Streptomyces venezuelae: one gene and its partner. The protein of the gene in region 1 interacts with the protein of each later gene in a pairwise test. Links are inferred from orthologs where the notes say so. Each region holds a gene or a part of one and is shown in the gene's direction. Other genes may lie near its edges.

Region 1 (7,208 bases):
GGTCCTGGCCGGAGGTGAGGGCGCGTTCGGCGAGTCTGGCGACCATCAGGTGATGGGCGTGGTGGTGCTCGCGGTGGCGGGCCCGGACCTGGTCGAAGTGGCGGCTGAACTCCTCCTCGCCGCCGAAGGCGCGGGACAGGAGGAGCAGCCCGAGCCAGGGGGTCGGGTCGGCCGGGTGCAGGGCGGCGGCCCGGCGGCAGGCCTCCTCGGCCGCGGCCGGGCTGCCCTTCTGGCGCAGGGCGGTGAAGACGGCGGCGCAGGCGAGGAGGGTGGCGGCGTCGGCGCTCTCCGGTTCGGCGAGCAGCCACTCACGGGCCCAGGCGGTGGCCGCCGGGGTCTGCGCGAGGACGACGACGCGGTGGCCGCGGCGGTCCCAGTCGTCGCCGGTGCCGACGAGCAGGGCCCGGGCCCGGGCCCACCGGCCCTGGGTGAACTGGGACCGTACGTCGACGAGTTCGGCGTCGCACAAGGCCGGGTCGAAGAGCTGGGCGTCCCGCTTGCGGGCGCGGCCGAGGGGCGGCGGAGGCGGGGACATCCGCGGGTTTCCCTCCAGGACGCGGGCGGACGGGGATCGGGGCGGCTGCGGCCTCCCCCGCGCGTGGGGCGCACGCGCGCGGTCGGGCCGCGAGATCCGGGGATCGTGCCGGTGGAGCCCCCGTGGGGGCTCCCGAGGACTGCGGGGGAACTGCGAGGAACGGTGGTGGTGCTGGTTCGGATCTCCGACGTGCGTGCGGAATCCGGTCGGAACTCCGTTGAGCACTCTGGTGATCACGCACAGCAAAGCGGTACGCGCAGCTCCGAGTCAAGGTCCAGTCCACTGCGTGGCGCGTTTCAACTGCTCTGAAGGTCGTGCCAGTTGGTGGTCGATATTCGTTCCGGCAGGCCGCGGGCGGCGCCGTAGGGTGGCTCCATGACCGCCTATGACGATCTTCCGCCGTACCTGCTGGGGTTCCCCGGCCCCCTGCGCGACCAGCTGGTCGCGGCCGTGCTGAGCGGGGCGAAGACCACTACGACCGGCCTGCTCGCGGAGTACGAGGCCGAGCAGGAGCCGCTGCCGGAGCCCGGCGCGCGGTCCCTGCTCGTCGACTCCGCCGAGCACGGGGTGGCAGTGGTGGAGGTCACGGCCGTGGAGGTGCTCAGGCTCGCCGATGTGGGACTGGGGCACGCGCTCGACGAGGGCGAGGGGTACGCGTCGGTGGCCGAATGGCGTACGGCACACGAGGAGTTCTGGCACAGCGAACCGGTGCGTACGGTGATCGGCGACCCGGGGTTCACGGTCGATGACGACACCCTCGTCATCGCGGAACGGTTCCGGGTCACCGAGCGGCTCGGCTGAGGCCCCGGCTCGCGACGGGCCCCGTACGCGCCGGCCGGGCCCTACGCCGGGCCGCGCGCGCCGGGCCGGCCGCGCGCCGCACGCGTCGGCCCTGGCTTCGGCTGCGGCCGGAGCCAGGGCCGGAGCCGGAGCCGGACTCAGCCGACGGCCCGCGCCGCCGCGCGGCCCGCCGCCCGGCCCGAGAAGATGCACCCGCCGAGGAAGGTGCCCTCCAGGGCCCGGTACCCGTGGACCCCGCCACCGCCGAATCCGGCCGCCTCGCCCGCCGCGTAGACGCCCGGCAGCGGTTCGCCGGACGCGGTCAGGACGCGTGAGGAGAGGTCGGTCTCCAGGCCGCCCAGGGACTTGCGGGTCAGGATCGAGAGGCGTACGGCGATCAGCGGTCCGGCCCCGGGGTCCAGGATCCGGTGCGGCGCGGCCGTACGGATCAGCTTGTCGCCGAGGTACCGGCGTGCCCCGTGGATGGCGGTGACCTGGAGGTCCTTGGTGAACGGGTTGGCGATCTCCCGGTCGCGGGCCACGATCTCGCCGCGGACGGTGGCCTCGTCGAGGAGGTCCTCCTTCGTGACCGCGTTCATCCCGCGGACCAGGGCGGACAGGTCCCGCTCGACGACGAAGTCGGCCCCGTTGTCCATGAAGGCCCGGACCGGGGCCGGTACGGCCTGGCGCGCGCGGGTGAACACGTCGCGGACCGACTTCCCCGTGAGGTCCGGGTTCTGCTCGGAGCCGGAGAGCGCGAACTCCTTGCCGATGATGCGCTCGTTGAGCACGAACCACGTGTGGTCGTGGCCGGTCTTCATGATGTGGTCGAGGGTGCCGAGGGTGTCGAAGCCCGGGAAGAGCGGCACGGGCAGCCGCTTGCCCGTCGCGTCCAGCCAGAGCGGGGAGGGGCCGGGCAGGATGCGGATGCCGTGCCGGGCCCAGATCGGGTCCCAGTTCTGGATGCCCTCGGTGTAGTGCCACATCCGGTCCTTGTTGATGTGGCTGGCACCCGCCCGCTCCGCGATGCCGAGCATCAGACCGTCGACGTGCGCCGGGACCCCGGAGAGCATCCGCTGCGGCGGGGTGCCGAGCCGGGCCGGCCACTGCGCGCGGACCAGGTCGTGGTTGCCGCCGATGCCACCGCTCGTGACGATCACGGCCTGCGCCCGCAGGGTGAAGGTGCCGGTGGCCTCACGGCTGCTGGCGGTGCCGCGTACGGCGTCGGAGGGTTCCAGGATCTCGCCCGTCACGGTGTCCACGGCGCCGGCCGTGGCGGAGAGCCCGGTGACGCGGTGGCGGAAGGCGAGCCGGACCAGGCCGCGGGCCACGCCGGCCCGTACCCGCCGCTCGAAGGGCTCCACCAGGCCGGGCCCGGTGCCCCAGGTGATGTGGAAGCGGGGTACGGAGTTCCCGTGGCCGTTGGCGTCGTAGCCGCCGCGCTCCGCCCAGCCGACCACCGGGAAGAAGCGGACGCCCTGGGCGTGCAGCCAGGAGCGCTTCTCACCGGCCGCGAAGTCGACGTAGGCCTCGGCCCAGCGACGCGGCCAGGCGTCCTCCTCGCGGTCGAAACCGGCGGTGCCCAGCCAGTCCTGGAGGGCGAGCGCGTGACTGTCCTTGATCCGCATCCGGCGCTGTTCGGGCGAGTCCACGAAGAACAGCCCGCCGAAGGACCAGTGCGCCTGGCCGCCGATGGACCGCTCCGGCTCCTGGTCGAGCAGGATGACCTTGCGGCCCGCGTCGACGAGCTCGGCGGTGGCCACGAGCCCCGCGAGCCCGGCTCCGATCACGATCACGTCTGCGTCGTACGTCATGCGGTTACCCGTCCTCCGTCGATGGTGGGGCAGATCCTTGGCTACGGAGCGGTAACCAGTCAACAGCGGTGATTGGATGACCTGTATGAGTGCCGCAGACGAAGTACTGGACGTGGTGGACCGGGACGACCAGGTCGTCGGGCAGGCCCCGAGGGGCGAGGTGTACGCCCGGGGTCTGCTCCACCGTTGTGTGTTCGTGCAGGCCAGGGACGCGGAGGGGCGGATCTTCGTACACCGGCGGACCGCCTCGAAGCTGGTCTTCCCGGCGCACTACGACATGTTCGTGGGCGGGGTGCTGGGCGCCGGCGAGAGCTACGCCGGGGCCGCGCTGCGCGAGGCCGAGGAGGAGCTGGGGGTGCGGGGGCTGGCGCAGCCGACGCCGCTGTTCAAGTTCCTGTACGAGGGTCCGGGCGGGGCCTGGTGGTCGTACGTGCACGAGGTGCGGTGCGAGCTGCCCGTGGACCCGCAGGTCTCGGAGGTCGACTGGCACGCGTACCTCACGCAGGAGGAGCTGGACCGGCGGGTGGACGGCGGCGAGTGGGCCTGGGTGCCGGACGGGCTGGAGGCGTACCGGCGGCTGCGCGCGCGTCCGGAATCCCGCTTGTAGATTTGTCGGGTGATCGACTTCGTCAAGGACGTGCGCCTCTGGTTCGCACCCTCGCGGCTGAGGGACGAGGGCGAGACCCCGGACTACCGCTTCTCGCTGGCCAACGAACGGACCTTCCTCGCCTGGATCCGGACCTCGCTGGCCCTGGTGGGCGGCGGTTTCGCCGTCGACCAGTTCCTGCCGGACCTGCGCTGGGGGGTACGGGTCGGGATGGCCCTCATGCTGCTCGCGGTGGGCGCGGCCTGTGCGCTGCGTGCGGTGAACCACTGGGTGCGGTGCGAGCGGGCCATGCGGCGGGGCGAGGACCTGCCGCTGTCGCGCTTCCCGGTGCTGCTGAGCCTGGGCGTCGGCCTGGTGGCGGTGTCGATGGTGGTGGTCGTGCTGCTGGGCTGGACGTCGGGGCGGTGAGCACCCCGGGCACGGACCGCGACGCCGGGCTGCAGCCCGAGCGGACCCGGCTCGCGTGGCGGCGTACCACGCTGGCCTCCTCGGTGGTGGCGGTCCTGGCGCTGCGGCAGGCGCTGCGCGGGACGGGCGCGCCGGTGGAGCTCGCCGGGGCGGCGGCCATCGCACTGATCTGGCTGGCGTTCCTGTGGGTGGCCCACCGGCGGATCCGGGCCCTGGCGGCCGCCCGGCCCCGGGAACTCGCGCCGCGGGCGGCCCTGGCGGTGGTGGCGTGCACCGTGGCACTGGCGGTCTTCGCGGTGACGGTGATTCTCTGAGCGGCCGGCCGGTGTGATGATCGCGCTTCGCCGCGCCACTGCGACAGAACGGGCGATACCCGGCAATTCACACTAACCTCGGCGCCATGACGACCCTGCACCACGAACACCCCACGCACCAGCACACGCACGGCACGGACTGCGGGCACCGGGCGGTCGAGCACGGCGACCACGTCGACTACGCCCACGACGGCCATCTGCACCGGGAGCACTCGGGGCACTGGGACGAGTGCGAGCCCAGCGGTCACACCACGCACGACGGCCACGCGCACGCGCACGGAACGGACTGCGGGCACGAGTCGGTCCGGCACGGCGATCACGTGGACTACCTGCACGACGGGCACCGGCACGCGGAGCACGACGGACACTACGACGACCACTGACCCGATGACGGGCCGGACTGCCGGCCGGACCGCAGGCCGGACCACCGGCTGAAGGTCCGGTCGGGAGCAGCGGCACCCGCCCTCCCCCGGTGCGGCAGCGGCTGGCAGGATGCCGACCGTCCGTCAGAACGACCCGGGGAGAGCGCAGATGTCCGTCGAAGAGCCCTACCTCGTCCAGCCCGCGCCGGGGGTGTACGCCTACGTCCAGCCGGACGGCGGCTGGTGCCTCAACAACGCCGGATTCGTGACCGGCGGGGGCCGCACCCTGCTCGTGGACACGGCCGCGACCGAGCGGCGGGCGCTGGCCCTGCGCGACGCGGTCGTGGCGGCCGGGGCGCCGCTTCCCCGCACCGTGGTCAACACCCACCACCACGGCGACCACACGTACGGGAACGGCGTCTTCGCCCCCGGCGCCGTGATCCTCGGGCACGACAACGCGCGCTCCGAGCAGCTCGCGGCCGGGCACCAGCTGGAGCTGATCTGGCCCGGCACGGACTTCGGCGCGATCGACATCGTCCCGCCCGACCTCACCTACAGCGACCGGGCGACCCTGCACATCGGCGACACGGAGGTCCGGGTCGTCCACCCGGGTGTCGCGCACACCACCGGGGACTCGGTCGTGTGGCTGCCCGAGCGGCGGGTGGTGTTCACCGGCGACCTCGTCTTCGCCGGGGGGACGCCGTTCCTGGCGATGGGCTCCCTCGCCGGCTCGCTGCGGGCGCTGGAGCTGCTGCGTTCACTGGACGCGGAGACGGTCGTACCGGGCCACGGGCCCCTGACCGACCCCTCGGCCTACGACTCCACCGAGCGCTACCTGCGGTACGTGGCCGAGCTCGCCCGGGAGGGGCGTGCGAAGGGCCTGTCCCCGCTGGAGGTGGCCCGGCAGGCCGATCTCGGCGAGTTCGGCTCCTGGCGGGAGAGCGAGCGGCTCGTGGCGAACGTGCACCGGGCGTACGCGGAACTGGCCGGGCGGCCGGAGGGTGCGCCGCTGGACATCCTGGCGGTCCTGAGGGACATGACCGTCATGAACGGCGGAACACCGATCCTCTGCCACGCCTGAGGTCACCCGGGGTCACGTGACGCCGTCCGGAGCGGTCCGCCGCCGCCTGACGGCACCGGACGCCGCCGGGCGGGGAGTTTTCCTTCGCCCGCACTCTGGACGACATACCGACTGGTCGGCATGATGGCTGGCGGCGGTGCGCCGAAGCACCGCCGTTCTTCCCCTCGACGACTCTCGCACGGAGGTGCGCACCATGACCTCAGCCCCGGCCGACCCGCGCGGCCTGGATCTGGAGCGGCTGCGCGGTCATCTCGACCGGGCCCGGCCGGGACTCGTGGCCGGGGCGCTGCGCGGCCGGCTCATCGAGGGCGGCCGGTCGAATCTCACGTACGAGATCACCGACGGGACCGCCCGCTGGGTGGTCCGCCGGCCGCCGCTGGGCCACGTACTGGCCACCGCGCACGACATGCGGCGCGAGCACCGGGTGATCGAGGCGCTGCACGGCACGGCCGTGCCGGTGCCCGAGCCGGTGCTGCTGTGCGAGGACGAGGCCGTCCTCGGGGCGCCGTTCTACGTCATGGAGTTCGTGGACGGGGTGCCGTACAGGACGGCCGAGCAGCTCGCCGCGATCGGCCCGGAGCGCACCCGGCGGGCGGTGCTGGGACTGGTCGACACCCTGGTCGACCTCCACGCGGTGGACCCGCAGGCGGTGGGCCTGGGCGACTTCGGCCGGCCCGAGGGCTTCCTGGACCGGCAGCTGCGCCGCTGGGGCAAGCAGCTCGCGGCCTCCCGGGGCCGCGAGCTCGCCGGGATCGACGAGCTGCACGGCGCGCTCGGCCGGACGCTGCCCGACTCCCCCGCCCCGACCGTGGTGCACGGGGACTTCCGGCTCGACAACGTCCTGATCGGCGGATCCCCGTCCGGCACCGACACCATCCGGGCGGTGCTGGACTGGGAGATGTCCACGCTCGGGGATCCGCTGACCGACCTCGGGCTGCTGGTGATGTACAGCTCGGACCTGGGCCTGACCGGATCGCCGGTCAGTACGACGAGCGGGGCGCCGGGCCATCCGACGCCGGCCGAACTCGTCGAGCGGTACGCCGCCCGCTCGGGCCGGGACACCGGGGCCATCGCCTGGTACACGGCCTTCGCCTGGTTCAAGCTCGCCGTGATCCTCGAAGGCATCCACTACCGCTACACGCTGGGACAGACCGTCGGGGCGGGCTTCGACCGGATCGGCGAGCTGGTCCCGGTCTTCATCGAGCACGGACTGACCACTCTCCAGGACCGCCAGGACCGCCAGGACCGCCAGGAAGGCTGAGGCACTCACCGATGGATTTCGCATTCGACACCCGGACCGAGGAACT
Region 2 (7,290 bases), 2.6 Mb from region 1 along the record:
CGGAGCGCGCGCAGGGCGGCGAGGTCGTCGGGCTGCGGTTCGTATCCGGCGGCCAGGGCGTCCTGCAGCAGCTCCAGGTAGCCGCTGAGACTGCCGGGCAGGGCGCTGCGGTAGCGGGCGAGGTCGGCGAGGAGGAACGCTCTGAGCCGGCCCGCCTCCCGGACCGCTTCGTCCACCGACCGCGCGAGGCGCAGGCAGTCCTGGACCTCCTCGGCCGCCAGGGGGGCCGAGGAGGACTGAAGGGCGTGGGCGAGGAGGCGCCTGAGCAGGTGCAGCTCAGCGGCGCTGAACGCCATGCCGCCGCGGGATCCGTAGGGCGTGGGCATGGGCCGAAGATACGCGCTAATCGGACAAAATCCCCTGAGTGCGGGTGCGGCGCGCTCGGCGGGTCCCTCAGCCGGTCTCTTTGACCGCGCGCAGGAAGTCGGCCCAGGCGGACTGGGTGGTGGCGAGCACGAGGTGGGCGGGGTCGGCACGGTCGGCGACCCTGACGAGGGCTCCGGGGGCGGTGGCGACGTAGACGCAGGCGGCGCCCTCAGCGCAGAACGAGGACTTCCGCCACACGGGCTGAGCGGTCATGGTGTCTCCTCCGGGCGCGGTGGCCGGTAATTGCCGTCAACGACGGTAACGCCGTGTCCGGTCCGCGCCGGTGTCTTTCCTGAATTCGGTGTTTCGCCGCCTCCCTCCCGGGTGGGGTGGCGGGTACTGCTGCGGGGCCGCCCCGGCCCGCCCCCGGCCCGGCTCCGCCCGGACCCGCGCCCCGGCCGCCGGTCGGGCCGGAGGACGGCCCTGGGGGCGGTTGGGGCGCGGGGTGGGGGACGGACCCGGCCGACGGCCTGCCGGCGCTAGATCCGGGCCACGAAGGCCGAGACCGCCTCGTGGACGTCGGACTCCGTCCAGGACAGGCCCGGCTGCGTGATCTCCAGTTCCGTCACCGCGAGGCCCGGCGGGCCGTCGGGGGACCACCGGCGGAAGAGGACCGTGCCCGTCTCCTCGGCCTGCCGCAGGCCCGCCTCCGTCAGCCGGTCCGGTTCGTACGGGAGCCAGACCTGGAACTGGTGGGTGTGCGGCTCCTCCGGGTGGATACGGGCCCACGGGACCCCCGAATCGGCGAAGGCCGAGCGCAGGGCCGCGGCCACCTTCCGCGCCTGGGCCACGTACGACGGCAGCCGGGGCAGTTCGCGTTCCAGTCCGGCCAGCGCCGAGAGGGCCTGCGGGAACTGCCGGAAGATCTGGCCGCCGTAGCGGTGCCGCCAGACCCGGGTCTCCTCCACGAAGTCCCGCGGCCCCGCCAGGGCCGCCCCGCTGAGGCCGCCGAGGGACTTGTAGAACGAGACGTACACCGAGTCCGCGAGGGCCGCGATCTCCGGCAGGGTGCGGCCGAAGTGGACGGTGGACTCCCACAGCCGGGCCCCGTCGAAGTGGACGACCGCGTCCCGCGCCCGGGCCGCTTCGGTCAGCGCCTCCAGCTCCTCCCAGGTGGGCAGCAGGAAGCCCGCGTCCCGCAGGGGCAGCTCCACCATCAGCGTGCCGAAGGGCTCCCGCAGCGCCTCGACGTCCGCGGCCGACGGCTGGCGGGCCTCCGTGGTCGGGTGCGCCACCCGCAGCCCGGAGACGGCCGACAGGGCGTCCCCCTCCCACCGCTCCGGATGGCTCATCGGATGCAGCGCCACCACCGGGTTCCCGGTCCGGCCCGCCCAGCAGCGCAGCGCGATCTGCTGGGCCATCGTGCCGCTGGGGAAGAACGCCGCGTCCTCGGTCCCCAGCAGCTCGGCGACCTTGCGCTCCAGCGCCCCGACGACCCCGTCGCCGTAGACGTCGGCCGGCCCGTCCATGTCGTGCGGGGCCTGGGCGAGCGAGCCGAGCAGCTCCCCCACCGTGGGCTCCAGCAGGCTGCGGGACAGCCTCCGCTCCGCCCCGCGCCATGCCGCGACCAGCCGCTTCGTACGTTCGATGTCCTCGCTGTCGTCACTCATGGACAGAGATCCTCGCTCCACTCGCCGCCGACCGGCCAACTGCCCCAGGAGCTAGCATGGCGGCGTATCGTCCGGTACCCCCCGCGGACTGGAACGGAAGGGCCCTCCCCGCGTGAATCCATCACAGCAGCCACGCCCTGCCCGGCTCGCCGTCGGCGTCGTCGGAGCCGGCCGCGTCGGTCCCGCGCTGGCGTGTGCGCTCCAGCAGGCCGGGCACCGGCCCGTGGCCGTCTCCGGAGTGTCCGACGCGTCGGTGCGCCGGGCCGCGCGGATGCTGCCCGACGTGCCGCTCGTACCGCCCGCGCAGGTGCTGGAGCTGGCCGACCTGGTGCTCCTGACCGTCCCCGACGACGCGCTGCCGTCCCTCGTGGAGGGCCTCGCCGGGACCGGCGCGGTCCGGCCCGGACAGCTCCTGGTGCACACCTCCGGCCGGTACGGGACCTCCGTGCTCGACCCGGCGCGCCGCGCGGGCGCCCTGCCGCTGGCCCTGCACCCGGCGATGACCTTCACCGGCACCGAGGTCGACGTGCAGCGGCTCGCCGGGTGCTCCTTCGGCGTCACCGCCCCCGAGGAGCTGCGGCTGGCCGCCGAGGCCCTGGTCATCGAGATGGGCGGGGAGCCCGAGTGGATCGCGGAGGAGAACCGTCCGCTCTACCACGCGGCCCTGGCCCTCGGCGCGAACCACCTGGTCACGCTGGTGGCCCAGTCGATGGAGCTGCTGGCCAAGGCCGGGGTGGGGCACCCCGACCGGATGCTCGGCCCGCTGCTCGGCGCGGCCCTCGACAACGCCCTGCGCTCCGGTGACGCCGCCCTGACCGGGCCGGTGGCCCGCGGGGACGCCGGTACGGTCGCCGCGCACGTCTCGGAACTGCGCAGGCACGCCCCCGGCGCGGTCTCCGGATACCTGGCGATGGCCCGCACGACCGCGGACCGGGCTCTCGCGCACGGTCTGCTCAAGCCCGAACTCGCCGAGGACCTGCTCGGCGTGCTCGCCGACTCGGAGTCCGACGGGGGAGACCGGTGACCGACCTGCTGCTGCACACCGCGGAGGAGCTGCACAAGCTGTCGCGCACCGGCCGCCGGGCCGTGGTGATGACGATGGGGGCCCTTCACGAGGGCCACGCCACCTTGATCCGCACGGCCCGCGAACAGGCCGGGCCCGAGGGGCAGGTCGTCGTCACCGTCTTCGTCAACCCGCTGCAGTTCGGGGCGGGCGAGGACCTCGACCGCTACCCCCGCACCCTCGACGCGGACCTGGCGATCGCCGAGGAGGCGGGCGCCGACGCGGTGTTCGCCCCGGCCGTCGACGAGGTCTATCCGGGCGGCGACCCGCAGGTGCGGATCAGCGCGGGTCCGATGGGCGAGCGCCTCGAAGGGGCCACCCGCCCCGGGCACTTCGACGGCATGCTCACCGTCGTCGCCAAGCTGCTCCACCTCACCCGCCCGGACCTGGCCCTCTTCGGCCAGAAGGACGCGCAGCAACTGGCCCTGATCCGGCGGATGGTGACCGACCTGAACTTCCCCGTCGAGGTGGTCGGCGTACCGACCGTCCGCGAGGAGGACGGGCTCGCGCTGTCGTCCCGCAACCGCTACCTGTCCGCCGCGGAGCGGCACACCGCCCTGGCCCTGTCCCGCGCCCTGTTCGCCGGGCGCGACCGGCTCGCCGCGCAGGCGGCGCTGCGGGCCCGCGCCGAAGCCTCCCCGGCCAGTGACGAGCGGGCCACCGCCCTGGCCCGCCTGGGCGAGATCCGCGCCTCCGCCGACGCGCACGCCGTCTCCGCGGCCGGCGCCGGGCTGCCGGACGCCGTACGGGCCGCCGCGCTGCACGTCCTGGAGGAGGCGGGCCGCCACGAGCCGCCGCTCGTGCTGGACTACCTGGCGCTGGTGGATCCGCTGGACTTCAGCGAGACCGGTCAGGACTTCACCGGGCAGGCCGTGCTGGCCGTCGCCGCGAAGGTGGGCTCGACCCGGCTGATCGACAACATCCCATTGGAATTCGGAGCACACTCGTGAGCACCCCAGGCAGAGGCACCGCAGGCAGCGACGGCGGGGACACGGCCGCGGGCACCGGCATACGCCTGCACGCGCCGGCCCCCGGCTGGTCCCTCGACGCCGACGTCGTGGTCGTCGGCTCCGGCGTGGCGGGCCTGACCGCCGCGCTGCGCTGCGCCGCCGGGGGCCGCCGCACCGTCGTGGTCACCAAGGCCCGGCTCGACGACGGCTCCACCCGCTGGGCCCAGGGCGGTATCGCCGCGGCCCTCGGCGAGGGCGACACCCCCGAGCAGCACCTGGACGACACCCTGGTCGCCGGTGCGGGCCTGTGCGACGAGGAGGCCGTCCGGCTGCTCGTCACCGAGGGCCCGGACGCGGTGCGGCGGCTGATGGCCACCGGCGCGGTCTTCGACACGTCCACGGAGACCGGCGAGATAGAACTGACCCGCGAGGGCGGGCACCACCGCCGCCGGATCGCGCACGCGGGCGGCGACGCCACCGGAGCCGAGATCTCGCGGGCGCTCGTCGAGGCCGTCCAGGCCGCCGGCATCGAGACCGTGGAGAACGCCCTCGTACTGGACCTGCTGCAGGACGCCGAGGGCCGTACGGCCGGCGTGACCCTGCACGTCATGGGCGAGGGACAGCACGACGGGGTGGGCGCCGTGCACGCGCCCGCCGTGATCCTCGCGACCGGCGGCATGGGCCAGGTCTTCTCGGCCACCACCAACCCGTCGGTGTCCACCGGTGACGGCGTGGCGCTCGCGCTGCGGGCCGGCGCCGAGGTCTCCGACCTCGAATTCGTGCAGTTCCACCCGACGGTGCTGTTCCTCGGCCCGGACGCCGAGGGACAGCAGCCGCTGGTGTCGGAGGCGGTCCGGGGCGAGGGCGCGTACCTCGTCGACGCGGACGGCGTCCGCTTCATGCAGGGCCAGCACGAGCTCGCCGAGCTCGCGCCGCGCGACATCGTCGCCAAGGGCATCATGCGCCGCATGCAGGAGCAGGGCGCGCAGCAGATGTACCTCGACGCCCGGCACTTCGGCGCGCGGATGTGGGAGCAGCGCTTCCCGACCATCCTGGCCGCCTGCCGCTCCCACGGCATCGACCCGGTGACCGAGCCCATCCCGGTGGCGCCCGCCGCGCACTACGCGTCCGGCGGCGTGCGGACCGACCTGCACGGGCGGACCACGGTCCCGGGCCTGTACGCCTGCGGCGAGGTCGCCTGCACCGGTGTGCACGGCGCGAACCGGCTGGCCTCGAACTCCCTGCTGGAGGGCCTGGTCTTCGCCGAGCGGATCGCCGAGGACATCGTCGCCGAGGGGGCCGCCGGCAGCGGCCCGGGCATACCGGTCCCGGCGACCGGCCCGCTGCAGCCCGCGGGGGCCCGGTACGAGGTCCAGCGGATCATGACGGAGGGCGCGGGCGTGCTCCGCTCCGCCGACTCGCTCAGTGCCGCGGCCGACGCCCTCGAAGCGCTGTACGCCACCGCCCTGAACGACCTCGAAGCGCACGGCAAGACCGCCGAGCCGGGCGTGGACACCTGGGAGGCCACGAACCTGCTGTGCGTGGCGCGGGTCCTGGTCGCCGCGGCGCAGCGGCGCGTGGAGACCCGCGGCTGCCACTGGCGCGAGGACCACCCCGAGCGGGACGATGCGCACTGGCGCCGCCATCTCGTCGTCCGGCTCTCGGCGACCGAGAAGCGCGCCCTGGTCGTCGTACCCACCGACTCCGCGGACTTCCCGTCCGTGCACCCCCTGAGCACCCCGAGCCTGGAGCAGTGACCGTGAGCACCCCCGAACTTCCCCTGATCGACCAGAACGACGGCGGCTGCGGCGACGACTGCGCCTGCGGCGACGGCGAGGAGAGCGGCCTGGACCCGGCGCTGGCGCAGCTGCTCGCCGACGCCGGCCTGGACCCGATCGAGGTCGAGGACATCGCGCACATGGCGCTGTCGGAGGACCTGGACGGTGGCGTGGACGTGACGACCGTGGCGACCGTGCCGGAGGAGGCCGAGGCCGTCGCCGACTTCGTCGCCCGCGAGGACGGTGTCGTGGCCGGTCTGAGGATCGCCGAGGCCGTGTTCTCTGTGGTCTGCACGGAGGCCTTCGAGGTGGAGCGGCACGCGGAGGACGGTGACACCGTCGCCGCCGGCCAGCTGCTGCTGTCCGTGCGCTCGCGCACCCGTGACCTGCTCACGGCGGAGCGCAGCGCGCTGAACATCATGTGCCGGCTGTCGGGCATCGCGACGGCCACCCGCCGCTGGGCCGACGTGCTGGAGGGCACCTCGGCAAAGGTCCGCGACACCCGCAAGACCACGCCGGGCCTGCGCTCGCTGGAGAAGTACGCGGTGCGCTGCGGCGGCGGAGTCAACCACCGGATGTCGCTCTCGGACGCCGCGCTGGTCAAGGACAACCACGTGGTGGCGGCCGGCGGTGTCGCGCAGGCGTTCAAGGCCGTGCGCGAGGCCTTCCCGGAGGTCCCGATCGAGGTCGAGGTCGACACGCTGGAGCAGATCGGCGAGGTCCTGGAGGCCGGCGCCGACCTGATCCTGCTGGACAACTTCACCGTCGCGCAGACCGCCGAGGCCGTGGCCCTGGTGGCCGGCCGCGCGGTGCTGGAGTCCTCCGGCCGCCTCACCCTGGACACCGCCCGCGCGTACGCGGAGACGGGCGTGGACTACCTGGCGGTCGGCGCGCTGACCCACTCCTCGCCGATCCTGGACATCGGGCTCGATCTGCGCGAGGCGGTGTAACCCGTGCTCCTCACCATCGACGTAGGCAACACCCACACGGTCCTGGGCCTGTTCGACGGTGACGAGATCGTCGAGCACTGGCGTATCTCGACCGACCCGCGGCGCACGGCCGACGAGATGGCCGTGCTGATGCAGGGCCTGATGGGCATGCACCCGATGCTCGGCAGCGAGCTGGGCGACGGGATCCACGGCATCGCGATCTGCTCGACGGTGCCGTCGGTCCTGCACGAGCTTCGCGAGGTGACCCGGCGCTACTACGGCGACGTGCCGGCGGTGCTGGTGGAGCCCGGGATCAAGACGGGCGTGCCGATCCTGATGGACAACCCGAAGGAGGTCGGCGCGGACCGCATCATCAACGCGGTCGCGGCGGTCGAGCTCTACGGGGGCCCGGCGATCGTGGTCGACTTCGGTACGGCGACCACCTTCGACGCGGTGTCCGCGAAGGGCGAGTACGTGGGCGGGGTGATCGCCCCGGGCATCGAGATCTCGATGGAGGCGCTCGGCGTACGGGGCGCCCAGCTGCGGAAGATCGAGCTGGCCCGGCCGCGGAACGTGATCGGGAAGTCCACGGTC

What was found.
Region 2: the proteins of DEJ51_RS06530 (region 1) and panC interact in binary tests that used the Escherichia coli proteins (3 or more experiments, as listed by UniProt). The link is inferred for Streptomyces venezuelae from one-to-one orthologs.

Annotation. Positions count from the first base shown.
Region 1 is NZ_CP029189.1:1,581,195-1,588,402, forward strand. The notes cover bases 2,077-4,975. They hold DEJ51_RS06530 (NUDIX domain-containing protein), read left to right. Parts: upstream 2,077-3,214; coding sequence 3,215-3,736; downstream 3,737-4,975. Other genes in these bases: DEJ51_RS06525 (FAD-binding dehydrogenase), read right to left, coding at 2,077-3,129; DEJ51_RS06535 (YidH family protein), read left to right, coding at 3,746-4,144; DEJ51_RS06540 (DUF202 domain-containing protein), read left to right, coding at 4,141-4,458; DEJ51_RS06545 (hypothetical protein), read left to right, coding at 4,545-4,841. Outside these bases: DEJ51_RS06515 (hypothetical protein), read right to left, coding at 1-535; DEJ51_RS06520 (ASCH domain-containing protein), read left to right, coding at 911-1,336; more of DEJ51_RS06525, read right to left, coding at 1,474-2,076; DEJ51_RS06550 (MBL fold metallo-hydrolase), read left to right, coding at 4,990-5,901; DEJ51_RS06555 (phosphotransferase family protein), read left to right, coding at 6,095-7,162; DEJ51_RS06560 (acyl-CoA dehydrogenase family protein), read left to right, coding at 7,174-7,208.
Region 2 is NZ_CP029189.1:4,210,672-4,217,961, reverse strand. What follows is about bases 2,012-4,992. They hold panC (pantoate--beta-alanine ligase), read left to right. Parts: upstream 2,012-2,996; coding sequence 2,997-3,989; downstream 3,990-4,992. Other genes in these bases: DEJ51_RS18645 (L-aspartate oxidase), read left to right, coding at 3,986-4,992; DEJ51_RS18655 (Rossmann-like and DUF2520 domain-containing protein), read left to right, coding at 2,089-3,000. In the rest of the region: DEJ51_RS18670 (hypothetical protein), read right to left, coding at 1-326; DEJ51_RS18665 (DUF397 domain-containing protein), read right to left, coding at 394-579; DEJ51_RS18660 (threonine aldolase family protein), read right to left, coding at 846-1,976; more of DEJ51_RS18645, read left to right, coding at 4,993-5,746; nadC (carboxylating nicotinate-nucleotide diphosphorylase), read left to right, coding at 5,749-6,717; DEJ51_RS18635 (type III pantothenate kinase), read left to right, coding at 6,721-7,290. UniProt on the Escherichia coli protein: Catalyzes the condensation of pantoate with beta-alanine in an ATP-dependent reaction via a pantoyl-adenylate intermediate.